One region of the Streptomyces sp. NPDC003011 genome, then DNA from elsewhere that is predicted to be linked to it. Evidence: riboswitches for the same ligand, from Rfam matches in the RefSeq annotation. Region 1 holds a riboswitch; the other holds the start of a gene.
The links. A riboswitch is a leader RNA that binds a small molecule or an ion and turns the genes downstream of it on or off. The one in region 1 is predicted to bind glycine.

Region 1 (11,956 bases):
CCCGGCCGGCGCCGCCGACCGCATCGCCCTGCCGGTCGCGGGCGACGACGAGGCGGCGAAGCGGAAGGTGCGCGAACTGATCGGGGAACTCGGCTTCGACACGGTCGACGCGGGCGGCCTGGACGACTCCTGGCGCCAGCAGCCCGGCACACCCGTGTACGGGCTGCGGGGCGGTGTCCAGGAGGTCACGAAGGCCCTGGCGGAGGCGAGCCCGCAGCGCACGCCGGAGTTCCGCGCGTAGGACTCCCGGGTCAGACGGTCTCCAGGGCCCGGTGCGGCCCGTCCGGCAGCTCGACCTTCACCGGGTCACCGGGCCGCACCACGCCTCCGGTCACGACCACGCTCATGATCCCGGACCTGAGCCGCGGCCTGCCCTCCGCGTCCCGCCCGACGACCTCTTTCATGAGCCCCTTGCGGAACCTGTCGATCTGCGCACACGGGTTCCGCAACCCGGTCACCTCCACGACCGCCTCGTCCCCGAGCCGCAGCAGCGTCCCTGCCGGCAGCCCCAGCAGATCGATCCCCCGGGTGGTGACGTTCTCCCCGAGCTGTCCGGCCGCGACCTCGAACCCGGCCGCCGCGACCTCCTCGAACAACTCCTCGTGGATGAGGTGCACCTGCCGGAGATTGGGCTGGGAGGGGTCCTTCCGCATCCGGAACCGGTGCTTCACCGTCGCCCCGGCGTGCACGTCACCCTCCACCCCGAGCCCGGCGACGAGCGTGATGCTCTCCCGGTTCGGCTTGGTGAAGGAGTACGTCCCGTTGCTGCTGACCGCGGTGACCGACCCGCTCATGACACGAACCTCTCTCGGAGTCAGGCGTCCGCGGCCCACTTCTTCAGCGCCGCCTTGCTGGTGAAGTCCGCCACGTTCTTGTCCAGCGGATCGTCGGTGTACTGGTGGAAGCGCCACGCCGCCTGGATGCGGGGCTTGCCGGCGGTCACGTAGTCGGCGATCCACAGACCATCACCCGCGTACGACGTCCTATCGACATTCAACCAATAGTTCCGATTGCAGTACAAGATCACTCTGTTGTCCGGCCGCAGCGCTTTCACCTTGCGGATGAAGCTGTCCTTCTCCGCGTTGCTCGCGTGGGTGCCGTCCCCGGTCGTCTCCCAGTCGACGGCGAGCATCTCACCCGCCTTCTCGGGGGCGTGCTTGACGAAGTACTCCGCCTGCGCGGTGAGGTTGCCCGGCCACAGGAAGTGGTAGTAGCCGACGACCAGTCCGGCGTCACGGGCCCGCTTCGTCTGCGCGGCGAGCTTCGGGTTGACGTACGAACGGCCCTCGGTCGCCTTGATGAAGACGAAGGAGAGACCGTCCGTGGCGTAGGAGGACGACTGGTACGCGCTCACGTCTATGCCACGCAGCATGGGGACTCCCTAGTGTCTGTGGGGGGACAGGAGCTGGCTGTCGACTGGGGACCCACCTTGGCACGGGTGATCCGCGCGTACCGTCCGGACGGCCAAACGTCAGCTTTCGCCGGGTGTGGGCGCCCCGTCGCCCACCGCTGTGAGCCGTCACGCCGTGGCCGTCAGCACTCGATGATGTTCACCGCCAGCCCGCCCCGCGCCGTCTCCTTGTACTTCACGCTCATGTCCGCGCCGGTCTCCTTCATCGTCTTGATGACCTTGTCCAGGGACACCTTGTGGGAGCCGTCGCCGCGCATGGCCATGCGGGCCGCCGTGACCGCCTTCGCCGCGGCCATGCCGTTGCGTTCGATGCACGGGATCTGGACCAGGCCGCCGACCGGGTCGCAGGTCAGGCCGAGGTTGTGCTCCATGCCGATCTCGGCGGCGTTCTCGACCTGTTCCGGGGAACCGCCCAGGACCTCGGCCAGCGCGCCCGCCGCCATGGAGCAGGCGGAGCCGACCTCGCCCTGGCAGCCGACCTCGGCGCCGGAGATGGACGCGTTCTCCTTGAAGAGCATGCCGATCGCACCGGCGGCGAGCAGGAAGCGGACCACCCCGTCCTCGTCCGCGCCCGGCACGAAGTTGATGTAGTAGTGCAGGACGGCCGGGATGATGCCGGCCGCGCCGTTCGTCGGGGCGGTGACCACGCGCCCGCCCGCCGCGTTCTCCTCGTTCACCGCCATCGCGTAGAGCGTGATCCACTCCATCGCGTGCGCCAACGGGTCGCCCTCCGCCCGGAGCTGGCGTGCGGAGACGGCCGCGCGGCGGCGGACCTTCAGACCGCCCGGCAGGATGCCCTCGCGGGACATGCCGCGCGACACGCACGCCTGCATCACCCGCCAGATCTCCAGCAGCCCCCCGCGGATCTCGTCCTCGGTGCGCCAGGCCCGTTCGTTCTCCAGCATCAGCGCGGAGATCGACAGGCCGGTCTCCTTCGTCAGCCGCAGCAGCTCGTCGCCCGTGCGGAACGGGTACTTGAGCACGGTGTCGTCCAGCTTGATGCGGTCCGCGCCCACCGCGTCCTCGTCGACGACGAAACCGCCGCCCACCGAGTAGTACGTCTTGGACAGCAGCTCCGCCCCCGAGGCGTCGTACGCCCACAGGGTCATGCCGTTCGCGTGGTAGGGGAGGGTCTTGCGGCGGTGCAGGACCAGGTCCTGGTCGAAGGAGAACGGGATCTCGTGCTCGTCGAGGAGCCGGATGCGGCCCGTCTCCCTGATCCGCGCCACCCGGTCGTCCGCCGACTCCACGTCCACCGTGCGCGGCGAGTCGCCCTCCAGCCCGAGCAGCACCGCCTTGGGCGTGCCGTGCCCGTGGCCGGTCGCGCCCAGGGAGCCGTACAGCTCGGTGCGCACCGTCGCGACCGAGCCCAGCAGGTCCTCGTTGCGCAGCCGGCGGGCGAAGATACGGGCCGCGCGCATCGGGCCGACCGTGTGGGAGCTGGACGGGCCGATGCCGATCGAGAACAGGTCGAAGACCGATATGGCCACGGTGACTCCTCAGGACGGGGTGGTGCAGGGGGCGCGCCCCGTACGACGAGTGTGCGGGGCGCGCCACACAAAGGAACTACTTGTTCAGACCGGGATACAGCGGGTGCTTGTCGGCGAGAGCCGTGACCCGGGCCTTCAGCGCCACCACGTCGGCCTCCCCGAAGGGGGAGGGCGCCTTCAGGGTCTGCGCGATGACGTCCGCGACCTCGGCGAAGTCCTCGGCGGTGAAGCCGCGGGTGGCCAGGGCGGGCGTGCCGATCCGCAGACCCGACGTCACCATCGGCGGCCGCGGGTCGTTCGGGACGGCGTTGCGGTTGACCGTGATGCCGACCTCGTGGAGCCGGTCCTCGGCCGCCCGCCCGTCCAGCTCGGACGCGCGCAGGTCGACCAGGATCAGGTGCACGTCGGTACCGCCGGACAGGACGTCGATCCCGGCCTCGCGGGCGTCGGCCGCCGTCAGACGCTCGGCGAGGATCCGCGCTCCCTCCACCGTACGCCGCTGGCGCTCCTTGAAGTCCTCGCTCGCCGCGACCTTGAACGAGACCGCCTTGGCGGCGATCACGTGCTCCAGCGGGCCGCCCTGGAAGCCCGGGAAGACGGACGAGTTCAGCTTCTTGGCGAAGTCCTTCTTCGCCAGGATGATGCCGCCGCGGGGCCCGCCCAGCGTCTTGTGGGTGGTGGAGGTGACCACGTCCGCGTACTCCACCGGGTTCGGGTGCAGGCCGGCCGCGACCAGGCCCGCGAAGTGCGCCATGTCGACCCACAGGTACGCGCCGACCTCGTCGGCGATCCGGCGGAACTCCGCGAAGTCCAGCTGACGCGGGTACGCCGACCAGCCCGCGATGATCACCTTGGGCCGGTGCTCCTTGGCGAGCCGCTCCAGCTCGGCCATGTCGACCAGACCGGTGGCGGAGTCGACGTGATAGGCGACCACGTCGAACTGCTTGCCGGAGAAGTTCAGCCGCATCCCGTGGGTCAGGTGGCCGCCGTGGGCGAGGTCCAGCCCGAGGATGGTGTCGCCGGGCTGGGCCAGCGCGAACAGGGCGGCCTGGTTGGCGGAGGCGCCCGAGTGGGGCTGCACGTTGGCGTACTCGGCGCCGAACAGCTCCTTGACCCGGTCGATCGCGATCTGCTCGGTGACGTCGACGTGCTCGCAGCCGCCGTAGTAGCGGCGGCCCGGGTAGCCCTCGGCGTACTTGTTGGTGAGGACCGAGCCCTGTGCCTCCAGCACCGCGACCGGCGCGAAGTTCTCGGAGGCGATCATCTCCAGGGTGGACTGCTGGCGGCCCAGTTCGGCGTCGACGGCGGCGGCGACCTCCGGGTCGAGCTCGTGCAGGGGCGTGTTCAGTACGGACATCAGGTCCACGACTCCTCAGCCGGCGGAAAAGGCGGTGTACTCGTCGGCGGAGAGCAGATCGGCCGGCTCCTCCGTGACGCGTACCTTGAACAGCCAGCCGCCCTCGAAGGGGGCGGAGTTCACCAGCGACGGGTCGTTCACCACGTCCTCGTTGACCTCGGTGACCTCACCGCTGACCGGGGAGTACAGGTCGCTGACCGACTTGGTCGACTCCAGCTCGCCGCAGGTCTCGCCCGCGACCACGGTGGTACCGGCCTCCGGGAGCTGCACGAAGACGACGTCACCGAGCGCGTTGGCCGCGTGCTCCGTGATGCCGACCGTCGCGACGCCGTCCTCGGCGCCGGACAGCCACTCGTGTTCCTTGCTGTAGCGCAGCTGCTGGGGGTTGCTCATGGCCTGAATTCTCCTGTACGCGGGGGAGTGCTGAGGAAGGGGGGACTGCTGGAAACGTGCGTGAGCAGCACACATGTGCGCGGGGTCACACACGGGGACCCGGCCCGGTGGCTACTTCTGACGCTTGTAGAACGGCAGCGCCACGACCTCGTACGGCTCGTGACTGCCCCGGATGTCCACGCCGACACCCGTGGTGCCCGGCGCCGCGTGCGCGGGATCGACGTACGCCATCGCGATCGGCCTGCCGAGGGTGGGGGAGGGGGCACCGGAGGTGACCTCGCCGATCACCTCGCCGCCGGCCACGACCGCGTACCCGGCGCGCGGGACGCGACGCCCCTCGGCGACCAGGCCGACGAGGACGCGCGGGGGGCTGCTCTCGGCGCGGGAAGCGGCCTCGGCGAGCGCCTCGCGCCCCACGAAGTCGCCCTCCTTCCCGAACTTCACCACCCGGCCGAGCCCGGCGTCGAAGGGGGTGAGGGAGGTCGACAGCTCGTGCCCGTACAGCGGCATGCCCGCCTCCAGGCGCAGCGTGTCCCGGCAGGACAGTCCGCACGGGACCAGGCCGACGCCCTCGCCGGCCTTCGTCAGCGCCTGCCACAGCTCCACGGCGTGCTCCGGCCGCACGAACAGCTCGAAGCCGTCCTCGCCGGTGTAGCCGGTGCGGGCGATCAGGGCGGGGACACCGGCGACGGTGCCGGCCAGCCCGGCGTAGTACTTCAGGCCGTCGAGGCCGGCGTCGGTGAGGGACTTCAGGACGCCCGGCGACTCGGGGCCCTGCACGGCGATCAGGGCGTAGGCGTCCCGGTCGTCACGGACCTGCGCGTCGAAGCCCGCCGCACGCTCGGTCAGCGCGTCCAGGACCACTTGGGCGTTGGAGGCGTTGGCGACGACCATGTACCGGGCGGACCCGGCCTCGGTGTCGGCCAGCCGGTAGACGATCAGGTCGTCCAGGATGCCGCCGTCGGCCCGGCAGATCATGGTGTAGCGGGCCCGGCCGGCCTTGACGCCCCCGATGTCGCCGACCAGCGCGTAGTCGAGGAGCGCGGCGGCCTGCGGGCCGGTCACCGTGATCTCGCCCATGTGCGAGAGGTCGAAGAGCCCGGCCCTCGTGCGTACGGCGAGGTGCTCGTCGCGCTCGGAGCCGTAGCGCAGCGGCATGTCCCAGCCGGCGAAGTCGGTCATCGTCGCGCCCAGCGAACGATGCAGGGCGTCGAGCGCGGTACGGCGCTTGTCGGGGGATGCGGTACTGCTCATCGGTCGGTCTCCCAGGGCATGACGGCGAGGTCGTTCCTCCCCATCTGTCATCGGAACCTGAGAGGTTCGTCACGACCCCGCGAAACGGTGGTCGTGACTTGCACCGTGGGTGGAGCCGCTGTCGCAGCGGCCCGCTTTTCAGATGTGCCTCGCCCGCGCGGTACGGGGCCTGAGAGATTCAAGGGAGGGACTTGCTCCTTCGGCGCCCGGGCACTCGTACCCCAGAGGTACGGCCCGGAACTCTCCCGCGCGGATTCAAACGGCCGGTATGCAGTTGGCGCCGACATCATTGCACGCATCGGCCGACGGCGGCAGGCCACATATTGTGACCGGCTTGTGGCAGGACGTGCACGAAAACACGAGACACCGCGCATTACCTTCTCTTTACACTCGACGGGGATGGGACGCGTGACCACCCCAGGGGAGGACGATCACGGTGAACAGGACCACGGCGTACGCCACCACCTCGGCCCTCGCGCTGCCCGGGCAGCCGACGGCTCCGGCCACGGAGGCCTGCCACCCGATCGGCGCACCCGTCGTCCGCGACCTCCGCGAGCGGGGCGGCCAGAGCCCGCACGCGCTGCTCTTCGGCCCCAAGGACCTCGTCGTGATCACCGGCCTGCCCGGCAGCGGCAAGTCCACGCTGATGCGGCGCACCGTCAAGGGCACCCGCATCGACTCCCAGGACACCCGCGACCGCTGGGACGCGCGGATGCCGCGTTCTGTGCCGTACGCGCTCTACCGCCCGCTCGTCCGCGCCGCGCACTACGCCGGCCTGCGCCGCGCGCTGCGCTCCGGCGAGGGTGTCGTGGTGCACGACTGCGGTACGCAGGCCTGGGTGCGCCGCTGGCTGGCCCGGGAGGCCCGCCGCCGGGGCGGCACTCTGCGCCTGCTGCTGCTCGACGTCACCCCCGGTCTCGCTCTGGAGGGCCAGCGGGAGCGCGGCCGGGGCGTCTCGCGGTACGCGTTCCTGCGCCACCGGAGCGCCGCGTCCCGCCTGATCAGCGCGGTCGAGCAGGGCGACCTGCCGCCGGGCTGCGGTTCGGCGGTGCTGATCGACCGGGACGCGGCGAACGTGCTGCTCCGGATCGGCTTCACCGGCTGACACCTCCACGGTGTGCTCCGTACCCGTTAGCCTTTTCAGCCACAGCAAGCGGTACTCGGCAGGCGGTAGGCAGGCAGATGGACTTCCCGGCGGATCTCCCCGCTGACTTCCCGGGCTTCCCGGCACAGGCGCACCCCCACCCGCACGGCGGATGGCCCGGCAACGAACTGGAGGAAGTGCTCTCCGCCTCCCTCGGCATCCCCGGGGCGGGCGGGCGGATCATCGAGGTGCTGGGCCGCAGCTTCGTCTGGGTTCCGCTGCCCAACGGCGGCGGTCCGCACAGCGGCCCGCTCGACCTGCCCACCCTGGAGATCGAGGGCCAGGCCTATGTGCCGGTGTTCAGCTCCGAGGAACAGTTCCGGCAGGTCGCCGGCTCGCACATGGCGTACACCATCGCCCCCGCCGTCGAGTTCGCGCGCGGACTGCCGCCCCAGGTCGGCCTCGCCGTGAACCCGGACGGCACGGTCGGCGTCCCGCTCCCGCCGGCGGCCGTCGCCGGCCTGTGCCGGGCGGGCCGCACCCCGCTGGACGGCCCCGCGAGCGGCGGCCGGGTCAAGCTGTACGAGCCCGACTGGCAGGACGACCCGGTGGACTTCCTGGCCGCGGCCTCCTCCGAGTTCGCCGCGACCGGCGTGGTCCGCACGGCCCGCCGCTGCCTCGCCGCCATCGAGACGGCCGACCCGGTGATGTTCGTGGGCGTGGAACTGTCCCAGTGTGAGGGAGACATACGGGCGCTCCCCATGGAGGCCCTGTCCCGGGCCCTCACCCGGGCCCCGGCCCCGTGGCCCGTCAACCTGGTCCTTCTGGACGTGGCGGACGACCCGGTGGGCCACTGGATGAGGGAGACGGTCCGGCCCTTCCACACGGGGGACCACTAGGAATCCCGCCGGGGGCGGCCCACCCCGGGGACGCCGGGAACCGCGCGGCCGGCCGCACCGCCCGCACCCGTCGGCGACGAGAGGCCCCGCGCTGCTGGGCTGTGTCGGGGGCACCTCCACTTAAGCTGGTTCCATACTGCGGGGCAGACTCTCGAAGGGGCGGTACAGGTGAGCGCCAGCGGCATCGCGACCGGGCAGGTCGAGCACATGCTGCGCCAGGTGACGCCCGGGCGTTACGACGCCTACGAGGCACTCCTGCGCGCGCTCGCGACCCCGTCCTCCGGCCAGATCTGGATGCTGCTGTGGCACGGCCAGGCCGGCTCCCCCGACGCCCAGTACGGGAACATGCAGGTCGACGGGTACGGCTACGCCCCCTGCGTCACCTCCGCCCAGGAGTTGTCGGCCAGCGGCTGGAACAGATCGTACGAAGTGGTCGACGGTCTCGACGTGGCCCGCACCCTCTACCCCGACCACTACGGCCTCTGGCTCAACCCGCACGCCCCGGGCGGCGGCGTCGGCATCCCCTGGCTCGACCTGCGCCGGATCGCCACCGGCCTGGAACGCCAGCCCGCCGGTCCCCTGCGGCTGTCCGAACCCGCCATCGAGATCCCGCAGTTCTACGCCCTGCTCGCGCAGAACGCCCACCGCACCCCGGCCGTCCGCGCCCTGCGCCGCGCCTGGGTGCAGCCCGCGCTCGGGGCGCCGTATCTCGCGATCGGGCTCGACGTGTACGACACCAGCCCGCCGGCCGTCGACTCGGTGCGCGCGATGATGCAGCAGTCCATCGGCGCGGTGCCGGACGGACTGCCGGTGTCGACCGTGGCGATGTCCGACGAGTACGACCCGGTCGCCCTGTGGATGCGGGCCGGCGCCCGCCCGTTCTACGACCGCGAGGCCCACGCCGCCCCGGCTCAGGGGCCTGCGGCGGGTTACGGGTACCCGCCGGCCCGCAGCGGCTACTGACCCCGTCGACGGCACCGGCCGGCCCGCCGCGGAGAGCGGTGGCCGGGGCGTCCGCCGCAGTGGCCCGCCCACTTCTTCGCGCGTAGACCGAGGTGATAAAGCATCACCTGTCCCGTTTGCCCCAACTAGCCCACGTCCGGCCCGCGTTACCCCTCGTCCGGATAACGGAACCCCCCAAGCAGCATCACGGTTACGCATCCTTTCACCGCCAAGTCTGGCGACTGATCGCCAAAGCGTTGAAGACTCCCGTGAGACGCGGGCCGGTCGGTCCCGTGTGCGAGGAGAAGCAACCGCTACAGCGGCAGCCAGGGGGGTCGGCGATCGTCGACCCGAGAGGGGTCAATCTCACTGTGACCGCACCGATCGAGACCACCGGGGCGGAGGCCGGAGCGCAGCCCGAGGCCGTTCTCGCCGGAGTCAAGAAGAGCCAGATCGAAGGGCGTTCGCTCAGTCAGATCGCCTGGACGCGCTTCAAGCGCGACAAGGTGGCGATGGCGGGCGGCGTGGTCGTCGCCCTGCTCGTTCTGATGGCGGTGTTCTCGAAGCCGATCCAGTGGGTGTTCGACCTCGACCCCAACAAGTTCCACCAGGACTTGATCGATCCGGCCCTGCTCGCCCCCAAGGGCGGCTGGGGCGGCATGAGTTGGGACCACCCGCTCGGCGTCGATCCCCAGTACGGCCGTGACATGCTCGCCCGCATCATCGACGGGTCGTGGGTGTCCCTGCTGGTCGCCGGGGGTGCCACCGTCCTCTCGGTGGTGATCGGCACCGTGCTCGGCATCGTGGCCGGCTACTACGGAGGGTGGATCGACTCCCTCATCAGCAAGATGATGGACACGTTCCTGGCCTTCCCGCTGCTGCTGTTCGCCATCTCCATCTCCGCGTCGGTCCAGGACGGCTTCTTCGGACTCACCGGACTCCCGCTGCGCATCTGCGTGTTGATCTTCGTGATCGGCTTCTTCAGCTGGCCGTACATCGGCCGCATCGTGCGCGCGCAGACGATGACCCTGCGGCAACGGGAGTTCATCGAGGCCGCCAAGAGCCTGGGCGCGCGCGGACCGTACGTCCTGTTCCGGGAGTTGCTCCCCAACCTCGTCGCGCCGATCCTCGTCTACTCGACGCTGATCATCCCGACGAACATCCTTTTCGAGGCCGCGCTGAGCTTCCTCGGAGTCGGCATCGCGCCGCCCCAGGCCTCCTGGGGAGGCATGCTCAGCAACGCTGTGGATCTCTACACCGCGGATCCTCAGTACATGTTCGTGCCCGGACTGGCGATTTTCATCACCGTCCTGGCCTTCAACCTGCTGGGTGACGGGCTGCGTGACGCCCTCGATCCTCGCAGCAAGTGATCCATCGATAGAGGGGGATTTCCTCAGGTGAAGACGAGAAGGGTGACCGCCGCTGTGGCGTCGGTCCTGGCACTCTCGCTGGGTGCTGCCGCATGTGGTGGCGGCGGGGACAACGACAACGACAACGGAGGCAACGGCGCGAAGGACGCGGCGCTCACCTCCATCGTCAACGCGTCGAGCAAGAAGGGAGGGACACTCAGCCTGGAACACTCCGACGTGCCGGACTCGCTGGACCCGGGCAACACGTACTACGGCTGGGTGCAGAACTTCTCCCGGCTCTACGCGCGTACGCTCACCACGTTCAAGCCGGCGGCCGGCAAGGAAGGCCTCACGGTCGTCCCGGACCTCGCGGAGTCCCTGGGCAAGCCGAGCGCCGACGCCAAGACCTGGACGTACAAGCTGCGCGCGGGCGTCAAGTTCCAGGACGGCACGCCCATCACGTCCAAGGACGTCAAGTACGCGATCGAGCGCTCCAACTTCGCGCCCGAGGCCCTGTCCAACGGGCCCACGTACTTCAAGGCGTACCTGGAGGGCGGCGACGCGTACAAGGGTCCCTACAAGGACAAGTCGGCCGACGGCATCAAGTCCATCCAGACGCCGGACGACCGGACGATCGTCTTCAAGCTGAAGCAGCCGTTCGCCGACTTCGACTACCTGGCGACGTACTCGCAGACGGCGCCGGTGCCGAAGGCCAAGGACGACGGCGCGAAGTACGTGCAGCACATGGTGTCCTCGGGTCCCTACCAGTTCCAGTCGTACGAGGAGGGCCGCAGCGCCACCCTGGTGCGCAACCCGCAGTGGGACGCGAAGACCGACCCGATCCGCAAGGCGCTGCCGGACAAGGTCACGATCAAGTTCAAGGTCAACCCGGTCACGGTCGACAACGACCTGCTGGCTGACAAGATCACGGCCGACGCGGCCGGCACCGGTGTGCAGCCCCAGACCCAGCCCAAGGTGCTGACCGGCAACAACGTGAAGCAGACGGACAACTCGTACGCCGGCGCCACGCAGTACATCGCGCTGAACGTCAACGTGAAGCCGTTCGACAACGCGCACTGCCGCAAGGCCGTGCAGTGGGGTCTGAACAAGCAGTCCGTGCTCGACGCGGTGGGCGGCACGCCCAAGGGCGACGTGGCGACCACGCTGCTGCCGCCGTCGGTCAACGGCTACACCAAGTTCGACACCTACGCGACCGAGGGTCACAAGGGTGACGTGGCCAAGGCCAAGGCAGAGCTGAAGGCGTGCGGCAAGCCGAACGGCTTCGACACGATCCTGACCGCTCGCTCCGACCGTCCCGCCGAGGTGGCGGCCGCCACGGCCGTCCAGGAGTCCCTCAAGGGCATCGGCGTCAACGTCGAGATCAAGCAGTTCCCTTCGGGCAAGTACTTCTCCAACTTCGCCGGTGTCCCGAGCTACGTGCACGACAACAAGCTCGGCATGCTGTCGATGGCCTGGGGTGCCGACTGGCCGACCGGTTTCGGCTTCCTCGACCAGATCATCAACGGTGCCGCCATCAAGCCCTCGGGCGGCAACAACCTGATGGAGCTGAACGACCCGAAGATCAACAAGGCCCTGACGGACGCGATCGCCAACACCGACGACGCGGCCCGCACCAAGGCCTGGGGTGACATCGACAAGATGGTGCTGGACAACGCGTCCGTCGTGCCGCTCTTCTACCGCAAGAACCTGCTGCTCAGGCCGAAGTCGGCGACCAACGTGACGGTCACGCAGGCGTATCTCGGCATGTACGACTACC
Region 2 (11,956 bases), on a different contig from region 1:
AGCATCACCAGCGGCGCCCCGGCCGACGTCTTCGCCGCCGCCAGCGCCAAGACGATGACGACCGTGACGGACCAGAAGGCCGCCGTCGGCACACCCACCACCTTTGTCCGCAACCAACTGGAGATCGCCACTCTGCCGGGCAACCCCGACAACATCTCCTCCCTCAAGGACCTCACCAAGCCGGGCCTGAAGGTCGTCCTGTGCGACAAGACGGTGCCGTGCGGCGCGGCTGCCCGGACCGCCCTGGACGCCAGCGGTCTCGAACTCACGCCGGTCTCCTACGAACAGGACGTCAAGGGCGCCCTGACGAAGGTCGAGCTGAAGGAGGCCGACGCCGCCGTCGTCTACAAGACCGACGTGAAGGCGGCGGGTGACAAGGTGGAGGGCGTGGACTTCCCCGAGTCGGCCAAGGCCGTCAACGACTACCCGATCGCCCTCCTCGACAACGCCCCCAACCGCGACGCGGCGAAGGCGTTCATCGCACTGGTCAAGTCCACCGAGGGCCAGCAGGTCCTGACCGACGCCGGATTCCTCAAGCCATGACCGGCCCCGTCACCCGGGAGGGCGGACCGGGGCGCAGGCATGACCGCAAGGCCGACGGAGACCGACCCCAAGGCCGGAACCGAGGCCAGAACCGAGGTTGGAACCAAGGCCGAACCCGAGGCCGAAGCGCCCCTCTCCCCCTCCTCCTCCCCGCGCTCGCAGGCATGGCCTTCCTTCTCCTCCCCCTGGTCGCCCTCCTCGTACGAGCCCCCTGGCGCAGCCTCCCCGAGCAGCTGGCCAGCGCCGAGGTCTGGCAGGCGCTCCGGCTGTCGCTGGTGTGCGCCACGGCGGCGACCGCGCTGAGCCTGGTCATCGGCGTGCCGCTCGCGTGGCTGCTGGCCCGCACCGACTTCCCCGGCCGCGGCTTGGTCCGCGCCCTGGTCACGCTGCCCCTCGTCCTGCCCCCGGTGGTCGGCGGTGTGGCCCTGCTGCTCGCGCTCGGCCGCAACGGCGTCGTAGGACAGTGGCTGGACTCCTGGTTCGGCATCACCCTGCCGTTCACCACGGCGGGCGTCGTCCTCGCCGAGACGTTCGTGGCGATGCCGTTTCTCGTCATCAGCGTCGAGGGCACCCTGCGCGCCGCCGACCCGCGCTACGAAGAGGCGGCCACCACCCTGGGCGCCTCCCGCTTCACCGCGTTCCGCCGGGTCACCCTCCCGCTGATCGCGCCGGGCATCGCGGCGGGGTCCGTGCTGGCCTGGGCCCGGGCGCTGGGCGAGTTCGGTGCGACGATCACCTTCGCCGGCAACTTCCCGGGCCGTACGCAGACCATGCCGCTCGCGGTCTACCTGGCCCTGCAGAACGACCCGGCGGCCGCGATCGCCCTCAGCCTGGTGCTGCTGGCCGTGTCCATCGCCGTACTGGCGGGCCTGCGGGACCGCTGGATGACCGCATCCTGAGCCCGATGCCGAACTTTTCCGGCAGGGTGCGAGGCACCCGGACACCCCGTCGGACAACCTCCGGGCCCTTGCCGCCGGACACCCCGGAGGCGAGACCATGCGGGACACCACGTCGGACGACCCCCGAGCCCCTGCCGCCGGACACCCCCGAGGCGAGACCATGCCGGACACCAGGAGAGACCTCCCGGACACTCCCGAAATCATGCCGCACGCTCCCGACACTGAAGCGGGCCCTTGACCAAGCGGGCCCCGAACCCGACCCGGACGTTCCCCTCATGCCTGACGCAACCCCAGCCGCCCCCGACCCCGACGCCACCCGCACCACCGCCGACCCAGACCCCTCACACGCCCCACAACCCCCAGGCCCCCCAGGCCTGGACGCCCGCCTCGTCGTCGAGCACGGCACTTTCCGCCTCGACATCACCCTCACCGCCGCTCCCGGCGACGTCGTCGCCCTGCTCGGTCCGAACGGCGCCGGCAAGACCACCGCCCTGCGCGCCCTCGCCGGTCTCGTCCCGCTCACGGACGGGCATCTGCGCCTCGACGGCGCCGCGCTGGACCGTACGCCACCCGAATCCCGCCCGGTCGGCGTGGTCTTCCAGGACTACCTGCTCTTCCCCCACCTGTCCGCCCTCGACAACGTGGCCTTCGGCCCGCGCTGCCACGGCGCCACCAAGGCGGAAGCCCGCGCCCAGGCCGCCGAGTGGCTGGACCGCATGGGCCTGGCCGAGCACGCCGGCGCCAAGCCCCGCAAGCTCTCCGGCGGCCAGGCCCAGCGCGTCGCCCTCGCCCGCGCCCTGGCCACCCACCCCCGCCTGCTCCTCCTCGACGAGCCCCTGGCCGCCCTGGACGCCCGCACCCGCCTGGAGGTACGCGCCCAACTCCGCCGCCACCTGACCGAGTTCGAGGCCGTGGCGGTCCTGGTCACACATGACCCGCTGGACGCCATGGTGCTGGCCGACCGGCTCGTCGTCGTCGAGCACGGCCGGGTCGTCCAGGAGGGCACCCCCTCCGACATCGCCCGCCATCCCCGTACGGACTACATCGCGCAGCTGGTCGGCCTCAACCTCTACCGAGGGCGGGCCGAAGGCCACACGGTCCGGCTCGACGCCGGCCCCGCCCTCACCACCACCGAAGACCTGTCCGGCCCCGTCTTCGTCGCCTTCCCCCCGAGCGCGGTAACCCTTCACCGCGACCGCCCCACCGGCTCCAGCGCCCGCAACCTGTGGCGCTGCGAAGTGGCCGGCCTGGAGACCCACGGCGACCAGATCCGCGCGGACCTGACCGGCGAACTCCCCCTCGCCGCCGACCTCACGACGGTCGCCGCGGCCGAACTCGACCTGCACCCCGGCGCACCTGTCTGGGCAACCGTCAAAGCGGCACAAACACACGCATACCCAGCATGACTCTCACCGACGACCACGGTGATGACCCCGCCCGGTGCACGACCGGACGGAGCCCTCTCCACGACACGTCAGTACGCGTACCCGTACGCGACATCAGGTCGCGTAGGGACATCAGTCCTCGTACGCGTCCAGCGGCGGGCAGGAGCAGACCAGGTTGCGGTCGCCGAAGGCCTGGTCGATACGGCGCACCGGCGGCCAGTACTTGTCCGCCACCGACACCCCGCCCGGGAAGACGGCCTCCTCGCGCGTGTACGCGTGCTCCCACGCGCCGCCGAGCGCGCCGGCGGTGTGCGGGGCGTTGCGCAGCGGGTTGTCGTCCGCGGGCCACTCGCCCGAGCCGACCTTCTCGATCTCCGCGCGAATCGCGATCATCGCCTCGCAGAACCGGTCGAGTTCGATCAGATCCTCGGACTCGGTCGGCTCGATCATCAACGTCCCGGCCACCGGGAACGACATCGTCGGCGCGTGGAACCCGTAGTCGATGAGCCGCTTGGCCACGTCGTCGACGCTCACACCGGTCGCCTTGGTCAGCGGCCGCAGGTCGATGATGCACTCGTGGGCGACGAGCCCGCCCGGACCGGTGTAGAGCACCGGGTAGTGCGGCTCCAGCCGCTTGGCGACGTAGTTCGCGCTCAGCACCGCCACCTGAGTGGCCCGCTTCAGTCCTTCACCGCCCATGAGCCGCACATACGCCCACGAGATCGGCAGGATCCCCGCGGAGCCCCAGGGCGCCGCCGAGATGGGCCCGACGCCCGTCTCCGGCCCGGCCGCGGGCTGCAGCGGGTGGTTCGGCAGATACGGTGCCAGGTGCTCGCGCACACCGACCGGCCCGACGCCCGGACCGCCGCCGCCGTGCGGGATGCAGAAGGTCTTGTGCAGGTTCAGGTGCGAGACGTCCCCGCCGAAGTGCCCGGGCTTGGCGAGCCCCACCAGCGCGTTCAGATTGGCGCCGTCGACGTACACCTGCCCGCCCGCCTCGTGCACCTGGGCGCAGATGTCGGCGACGTGCTCCTCGAACACACCGTGCGTGGAGGGGTACGTGATCATCAGCACCGCCAGCTCGTCCCGGTGCTGTTCGATCTTCGCCCGCAGGTCCTCGACGTCGATCTCACCGTCGTCGGCGGTCTTCACGACGACGACCTTCATCCCGGCCATCGCGGCGCTGGCCGCGTTCGTCCCGTGCGCGGACGACGGGATCAGGCAGACGGTCCGCTGCTCGTCACCGCGGGCGCGGTGGTATCCGCGTACGGCGAGCAGTCCCGCCAGCTCGCCCTGCGAACCCGCGTTGGGCTGCAACGACACCTTGTCGTACCCGGTGACCTCGGCGAGACGTTCCTCCAGCTCGCGGATGAGCGTGAGATAGCCCTGCGCCTGCTCGACGGGCGCGAAGGGATGCAGCTGCCCGAACTCGGGCCAGGTGACCGGCTCCATCTCCGTGGTCGCGTTGAGCTTCATGGTGCAGGAGCCCAGCGGGATCATGCCGCGGTCGAGCGCGTAGTCCCGGTCGGCGAGCCGGCGCAGGTAGCGCAGCATCGCGGTCTCGGAGCGGTACTGGTGGAAGACCGGGTGCGTGAGGTAGTCGTCGGTGCGCAGCAGCGCGGCCGGGAGCGAGTCCTCGGTGGCCGCGTCGAGCGCGTCGATGTGACCCTCGACCCCGAAAGCGGCCCACACCGCGCTCAGCTGGGCCCGCCCGGTCGTCTCGTCGCAGGCCATGGACACGTGGTCGGCGTCCACGAGCCGCAGGTTGACCCCGTTCTCCCGCGCGGCGGCGACGACCTGGGCGGCCTCCGCGGGCACCCGCGCGGTCAGGGTGTCGAAGTAGGAGCCGTGCACGACCTCGACCCCGCCGGCCGTCAGCCCGGCGGCGAGGATCGTGGCGTACCGGTGGGTGCGCCGCGCGATGCTCTTGAGGCCCTGGGGCCCGTGGTAGACGGCGTACATGGCGGCCATCACCGCGAGCAGCACCTGCGCCGTACAGATGTTGCTGGTCGCCTTCTCCCGGCGGATGTGCTGCTCACGCGTCTGCAGCGCCAGCCGGTACGCCCTGTTCCCGTCCGCGTCCACGGACACGCCCACGAGCCGTCCGGGCAGGCTGCGCGCGAACTTCTCCCGCACGGCCATGTATCCGGCATGCGGCCCGCCGAAGCCCATCGGCACACCGAACCGCTGGGTCGTCCCGACGGCGATGTCCGCACCGAGTTCCCCCGGCGACTTCAGCAGTGTCAGCGCCAGCAGATCGGCGGCGACGGTCACGAGCGCGCCGAGCTCGTGGGCCTGCGCGATGACCGGCTCGATGTCACGGACGGCACCGGAGGCTCCCGGGTACTGGATCAGCACGCCGTTGATCTCGCGCTCGCCGAGCTCGGCCGGGATGCCGTCATCGAGGTCGGCGACGACGACCTCCACGCCGGTCGACTCGGCACGGGTCCGGATCACCGCGATGGTCTGCGGCAGCACGTCCGCGTCGACCAGGAACAGCCCCTTCTTGTTCCTGCCCATGCGCCGGGACAGCGCCAGCGCCTCGGCGGCGGCCGTGCCCTCGTCCAGCAGCGAGGCACCGGAGGTCGGCAGCCCGGTGAGCTCGGCGACCATGGTCTGGAAGTTCAGCAGCGCTTCGAGACGCCCCTGGGAGATCTCCGGCTGGTAGGGCGTGTAAGCGGTGTACCAGGCGGGGTTCTCCATCACGTTGCGCAGGATCACGGGCGGCGTGAAGGTTCCGTAGTACCCGAGTCCGATCATGGAGTCGAGGACCTGGTTGCGATCGGCCAGCGACCGCAGCTCGGCCAGCACCTCGGCCTCGGTCCGCGCACCGGGCAGGTCCAGCGCGTCGGCGTTCTTGATCACGTCCGGCACGGCGGCGGCGGTGAGCTCGTCCAGCGAGCCGTACCCGACCTGGGCGAGCATCTTGGCCCGCGCTTCCTGGTCGGGCCCGATGTGGCGCTGTTCGAACGGGATTCCCTGCTCCAGCTCCGAGAGCGGAATGCGGTGGGCGGTCATTGCGGAGGCCTCCTGGTCTGACGCGACCTTCGAGGGGCACCACGGCACGGGTACCCGGACGGCCTCCCCCTCTGTCATCTCAACCTGAGAGCTTCACCGGGCACCCGAGGGCGCCCGGTTTTCACCGTCGGTGAGAGCGGAAGCCGTCGACACCCGCCCTGCTTTCCAGAGTGACCTCGTCCATGCGGTACGTGGGCCTGAGAGATTCCGGGGAGGATTTGCTCCTTCGGCGCCTCCGGTGATGTCTGGAGGACTCTCCCGCATGGGATCAGCAGCCGTTTGTCAGCGTACCAGCGCGGTCAACGCCCGAGCGTTCGAGTGGCCGCCTCCCTGAATGTGCTCTTTCGTAGTGCTTACGGATGAGTTGCGACCCTAGTGGAGGGCCCGTGCAGAGCGACATCGATCCGCGCAACCTGATCGGCCGCAAGGCGTTCGACCGCAACGGCACCAAGATCGGGACGATCGACGAGATCTACCTCGACGACGCGACCGGCGTACCCGAGTGGGCGGCCATACGCACCGGCCTCTTCTCCCGGGACGCCTTCGTTCCCCTGGAGCCCAGCGAACTGATCGAGGGCGCCCTCCGCGTCCCCTTCGACCGCGCCCTGATCAGGGACGCCCCCGACTTCGGCGTAGGCCGCCACCTCTCCCCCGAGCAGGAACTCCAGCTCTACCACCACTACGGCCTCGACCTGTCCGCCCCTCCCCCGCTCCCGGACCACGACTTCGGCAAACTGGCCGGCACGGACGATCCCTGACGCCCCCACCGACCCCGAGCCGACAGCCCAGCCCCCACGCACACCCCACGGTCCAACCTCCTCCCCAAGCCGCACCACCAGCCACAACGCACCCCCCTCCACAGACCGTCGCAGCCCAGGCAGACCGCACCCCCACGACTCGGCCTCAGTCCCCCTGCCCCCGCCACACCGCACCCCGCGAAGGCCCCGCACCCCCTCCGCCACGCACCCACCCGCAACCGTCACACGGTGAGCCGCACCATCACCACCAACCGTCACCCACGACGGCAGTCACCGCGCCGCGTCACCACCAGCCGTCCCCGACCACGGCCGTCGCACAGTCACCCCCCACAGCCGCCACACGCCATCGCCTACGGACCCAGCCCAACCACGGGCCACGACTGCCCCAGCCCGACCACGGGCACAGCCGCACCCGCACCCGCCCAGCACACAGGCGACCGTCCCCGCCTCCCCCGCCCATCCGCGGGCAGTCGTGCCGCTGGGACGGCACGGGCGGGCACGGGCGGCACCCCCGCAAGCGCCGGGCTGCGCAGCTGCGCCACCCCACCCCCGCCGGTCCCACCCGCACGCACCCAACCTCCGCGCACCCCAGCTCCCCGCCGCTCCGCACGCACGCCGGTCACAACCATCACGCCGAGACCTCCCCCGCCGGAGCACCCCCACCCCCGGCCCTCGCCTCCGTCCCAGAACTCCCCGCCACCAACGGCAGCGGCTCCGCCGGCTGCAACCCGGGGTCGTCGACGCGAAACGTCCGCACCCGCCCCGGCTCCGAGTCAGGCGTCTCGAACCGCACGGTCACCCGCCCCAGCCCGCTCCCCTGCACCCACCCATGCCCGTACTCGGCATGCCGCACATCGTGCCCCGACGGCCACCGCCGCTCGACCGGCACCTCGGGCTCCACGGCCGGCCCGTTCTCGGGTGCTTCCACCGGACCGGAGTCCACTCGCTCCCGCTCCCCCGCGGCCTGCGCGAACAGATCCTCCTGCGTGTAGTCGGCCAGCCCGCTGACCCCCACCCCGAGCAGCCGCACACCCCCCGTCGTGTCCACGGAGTCCAGCAACCGGGCCGCGGCCTCCCGCACCACCGCCGGATCGTCCGTGGGCCCGCGCAAGGTCTCGGACCGCGTCAGCGTGGAGAAGTCGTACCTCCGCACCTTCAGCACGATCGTCCGCCCGGACAGCCCCGCCTCCCGCAGCCGCCGCACGCACCGGTCCGCCAGCCGCTGCACCTCCAGTCCCACCCTGACCCGGTCATGGATGTCGATGTCGTACGTGTCCTCCACCGAGACCGACTTCGTCTCCCGCTCGGCCACCACAGGCCGTTCGTCCCGCGCCAGCGCCATGGCGTACAGCCCGTGCCCGTGCGCCTTCCCCAGCAGCCGTACGAGCTCGTCCTCACCCGCCTCCGCGATCTCCTCGACCGTGGTGATCCCGGCCCGGCGCAGATGGTCCCCCGTCGCCGGCCCCACCCCGGGCAGCGTCCGCACCGACATCGGGCCCAGCATGGCCCGCTCGGTCCCCGGCTCGATCACCACCAGCCCGTCGGGCTTGGCCTGCTCCGAGGCGATCTTCGCGAGCATCTTGGACGCGGCGAGCCCCACCGAACCCGTCAGCCCCGTCACCGCCCGTATGTCCGCCCGCAGCTTCACCGCGGCCAGCCGCGCCGACTCCTCGTCCCAGGCCGCTCCCCCGGCCTCCAGGTCCACGAACGCCTCGTCCAGACTCAGCGGCTCCACCAACGGCGACAGGCCCCGCAGCAGCCCCATCACCTGCTCGCTGATCGCCCGGTAGAACGCGAAGCGCGGCACGAGATACGCCGCGTTCGGCGCCAGTCGTCTCGCCTGGGCCATGGGCATCGCCGAGTGCACCCCGAACACCCGCGCCTCGTACGACGCCGTGGCCACCACCCCACGCGGCCCCAGCCCGCCCACGATGACGGCCTTCCCGCGCAGGCTCGGCTTGGACGCCTGCTCCGCCGAGGCGAAAAAGGCATCCATGTCGAGATGCAGGATCGTGGGCGCGCTTCTCACATCTCCGATGCTGCCCTACGCCACTGACAATGCCCCTGCCCAAGAGCGGGCAGGACGGTCAGACCGCCCGGTTGCGCCGCCGCGCCAGCTCATCGGCGGGGTTGGGCCCGACCAGGGTCTCCCCGGTGTCGACCCGCTCGCCGTGCAACTGCGACAGGGCGCTCTCGACGTCCCGCCACACCACGCCGACGGCGATGCCGAAGATGCCCTGGCCGCCTTGAAGCAGCGCGTGGACCTCGTCGGGCGTGGTGCACTCGTAGACCGTGGCGCCGTCACTCATCAGCGTCATGCGCTCCAGGTCTTGGAATCCGCTCTCGCGCAGATGCTGCACCGCGGTGCGGATGTTCTGCAGCGACACACCGGTGTCGAGAAAACGCTTGACCACCTTCAGGATGACGACATCCCGGAAGCTGTACAGACGCTGTGTGCCGGACCCGTAGGCGGGCCGCACGCTCGGCTCGACGAGCCCCGTGCGGGCCCAGTAGTCCAGTTGCCGGTACGTGATGCCGGCGGCCGCGCACGCCGTCGGACCGCGGTAGCCGATCTGCTCGGACGCCATGGACGTCGCCCCTCCGCTGCTCGGCACGGCCGTCGGTCGCTGCGGAGCGTGATCGGCCGCGTTGCTGTGAAGCGGGTACGGACCGCTCGCCCCGAGACTGCGTCCGGGGGCACCCCCAGCCGTACCGTCGCCGCTGCTTCTCACGCCGACCTCCGTCCTTGACCTGCCTTCTCGACGGTAGGCAGTCACCAGGGGTGCGTCAACGATCGCCACACTCGGCACGCCGAGTGATAATCACCCTGAGAGTGGTTTCCCGTACCCCACCGCGGGGAAAGGCTAGCCGAATGCGCTCGAAGCGGGCCGCAGGACGCTCTCACGCGCCGCTGGCAAATGCCGGCATGTGAGACGCCGACGGACACGGACGGGCCCGGCAGGACTGCTCGCGTCCGCCGGGCCGCCCGCGCCTCACTGGCTGCTGGTGCCGAAGTCCTCGGGGGAGATCTGGTCGAGGAACTCGCGGAACTTCTCCACTTCGTCCTCCTGCTCGTCCGGGATCGCGATGCCCGCGTCGTCGAGCACGCCGTCACTGCCGTAGATCGGCGTTCCGGTGCGCAGGGCCAGCGCTATGGCATCGGACGGCCGCGCGCTCACCTCGACGCCGCTGGCGAACACCAGCTCCGCGTAGAAGACGCCCTCACGGAGATCCGTGATGCGCACTTCGGTGAGCTCCTGGCCGACGGCCTCCAGCACGTCCTTGAACAGGTCGTGGGTCAGCGGACGGGCGGGGGCCATGCCCTGCTGCGCGAAGGCGATCGCCGTAGCCTCCCCAGGCCCGATCCAGATGGGGAGGTAGCGGTCGCCTCCCACTTCACGCAGGAGCACGATCGGTTGGTTGGAGGGCATTTCGACCCGGACACCTACGACATCGAGCTCGTTCACACAGCAACCCTAGGCCGTGCCCGGGACGTTTGGGTAGTCGGGCAGGAAACGGGTGACCGATCCGCCCCGCGTGACGACCGGTGTCAGGGCAGCCGTACGCCGAGAGCGGTCTGCACCAGCGCAGCGTGCAGTTTCACCGTGAGCCCGGCCAGCTCCTTCGTACGGGCTTCCGCGTGGGCCCTGGTCTGCGGGTTGCGGTGGCGCCTCAGCGGGGCCACGACCTGGTCCACCAGACCGGCCTCACGGTCGGCGGCGGCCTTCATCACCCGCAGATGCCGCGGTTCGATCCCGAACCTCCCCAGCTCGGCGACGAGCGAGGCCACAGTGGCGGCCTCGGCGTCATAGGACCCGTCCGGCAACGGAGCGACGAGCCCGTACGACTCCCACTCCTCCAGCTCCTGCTCGCTGATCTCCGCTGCGGCGAGCAGCTCGTCCCGCCCGATCCGAGCCGCCGTGGGCCCCTCGGAGGTCTCCGGAACGGCCTCGCCGTCCCGCTGGCGTCCCAGGACCGGCAGCGGTACGGCCTCGCCGCGCTCCATGGCGTCCAGATGCTCGCGGATCACCTTGAGCGGCAGATAGTGGTCCCGCTGCATCCTCAGGACATGGCTCAGGCGTTCGACGTCGCCGACGCTGAACTTGCGGTATCCCGAGGGGGTACGCCGCGGCTCGATGAGTCCTTCCGACTCCAGGAAACGGATCTTGGAGATGGTCACTTCGGGAAACTCGTCGCGCAGCACGTTCAGCACCGTGCCGATGCTCATCAGCCCACTGTCCGCGGCGGCGGTGCCGTGCCCGGCACCGCCGCTCGGTGATTGAAGCATGGACCTTCCCTGAGGGTCCCCCCGGACGCAGTCCGGGAGAGGGTCAGTAGCCCCGCTGGCTCGCGTAGAACACCAGCCGGTACTTGCCGATCTGCACCTCGTCACCGTTGTTCAGAGCGACCTGGTCGATCCGCTCCCGGTTGACGTACGTGCCGTTCAGACTGCCCACGTCGGCCACGGTGAACGAGCCGTCCTGGCCGCGACGGAACTCCACGTGCCGACGGGAGACCGTCACGTCGTCCAGGAAGATGTCGCTCTGCGGGTGACGCCCGGCCGTGGTCAGGTCACCGTCCAGAAGGAAGCGGCTGCCCGAGTTCGGACCACGGCGGACCACCAGAAGCGCGGACCCGAGCGGCAGCGCGTCGACGGCCGCCTGCGCCTCCGGGGAGAGCATCGGCATCTGCGTCTGGCCCGTGACCTCGGCGTCGTAGGCCTCGAGCCCGGAGATGGAGATCGTGGACGTGGTCTCGGAAGGACGCTCGGCCGTCGCCCCGGCCCGCAGCGGCGCCCCGCAGTTCGAGCAGAAGCGGCTGTTCTCCGCGTTGCGGTTACCGCACCTCGTACACACCAGGGCCGACATGGACGGATCCTCCTGCCGCGGCTGCCCCCCAGGGGCGTTGGACGCATACGGGTCGGCGGAAAACCCTCCACCCGTACTTGAGGTTGACGGTTGCCCGAAACCTATGCCTCCGGACTGGGCAGGGTCAACAGACGGCGCGCCCTGACCTCCGGAAACGTCACCGCCCGGACCACCGACCTGGTCCCGGAACAGCGGCCGCTGGCCTTCCGCGTCAGGCTGTGCGCGATGGCGGGCGGTCGCATTGGCGCTGCCCTCTCGCGCGCTCTTGCCGAACAACTTCGCAAACAACTTCACGGGCGATTCCCCTTGACCGAAACAGACCCGCCCGTGGGGCAGGACGAACCCTGATTGAACACACCGGTCGACCCGGACATCCTCACAACGTCCGTATCCACCAGACAGTTTCCACCACGCACCACCCAATCGGTGCGCCGACCCCCCGCAACCTCATGCCCTAGCCGGACGTCAGCCATGCACCCCCGGTT

Region 2: it holds a riboswitch for glycine, as region 1 does, so the genes downstream of both, gcvP (aminomethyl-transferring glycine dehydrogenase) here and gcvT (glycine cleavage system aminomethyltransferase GcvT) in region 1, are expected to answer to the same signal.

The regions. Positions count from the first base shown of each region.
Region 1 is NZ_JBSFTY010000023.1:60,938-72,893, reverse strand. Features, by position in the region: gene ACWD0J_RS14490 (NADPH-dependent F420 reductase) at 1-241, shown strand, start outside; gene ACWD0J_RS14485 (MOSC domain-containing protein) at 252-794, opposite strand; gene ACWD0J_RS14480 (glycoside hydrolase family 25 protein) at 815-1,372, opposite strand; gene ACWD0J_RS14475 (L-serine ammonia-lyase) at 1,534-2,901, opposite strand; gene glyA (serine hydroxymethyltransferase) at 2,978-4,258, opposite strand; gene gcvH (glycine cleavage system protein GcvH) at 4,274-4,651, opposite strand; gene gcvT (glycine cleavage system aminomethyltransferase GcvT) at 4,763-5,905, opposite strand; glycine riboswitch at 5,940-6,053, opposite strand; glycine riboswitch at 6,054-6,163, opposite strand; gene ACWD0J_RS14455 (AAA family ATPase) at 6,342-7,010, shown strand; gene ACWD0J_RS14450 (enhanced serine sensitivity protein SseB) at 7,088-7,888, shown strand; gene ACWD0J_RS14445 (enhanced serine sensitivity protein SseB C-terminal domain-containing protein) at 8,057-8,851, shown strand; gene ACWD0J_RS14440 (ABC transporter permease) at 9,202-10,200, shown strand; gene ACWD0J_RS14435 (ABC transporter substrate-binding protein) at 10,243-11,956, shown strand, end outside.
Region 2 is NZ_JBSFTY010000070.1:5,606-17,561, reverse strand. Features, by position in the region: gene modA (molybdate ABC transporter substrate-binding protein) at 1-543, shown strand, start outside; gene modB (molybdate ABC transporter permease subunit) at 540-1,442, shown strand; gene ACWD0J_RS30175 (ABC transporter ATP-binding protein) at 1,718-2,848, shown strand; gene gcvP (aminomethyl-transferring glycine dehydrogenase) at 2,960-5,845, opposite strand; glycine riboswitch at 6,021-6,116, opposite strand; gene ACWD0J_RS30165 (PRC-barrel domain-containing protein) at 6,232-6,603, shown strand; gene ACWD0J_RS30160 (DNA polymerase IV) at 7,232-8,632, opposite strand; gene ACWD0J_RS30155 (MerR family transcriptional regulator) at 8,691-9,335, opposite strand; gene ACWD0J_RS30150 (bifunctional nuclease family protein) at 9,597-10,070, opposite strand; gene ftsR (transcriptional regulator FtsR) at 10,154-10,891, opposite strand; gene ACWD0J_RS30140 (FHA domain-containing protein) at 10,935-11,894, opposite strand; gene ACWD0J_RS30135 (DUF881 domain-containing protein) at 11,956-11,956, opposite strand, start outside.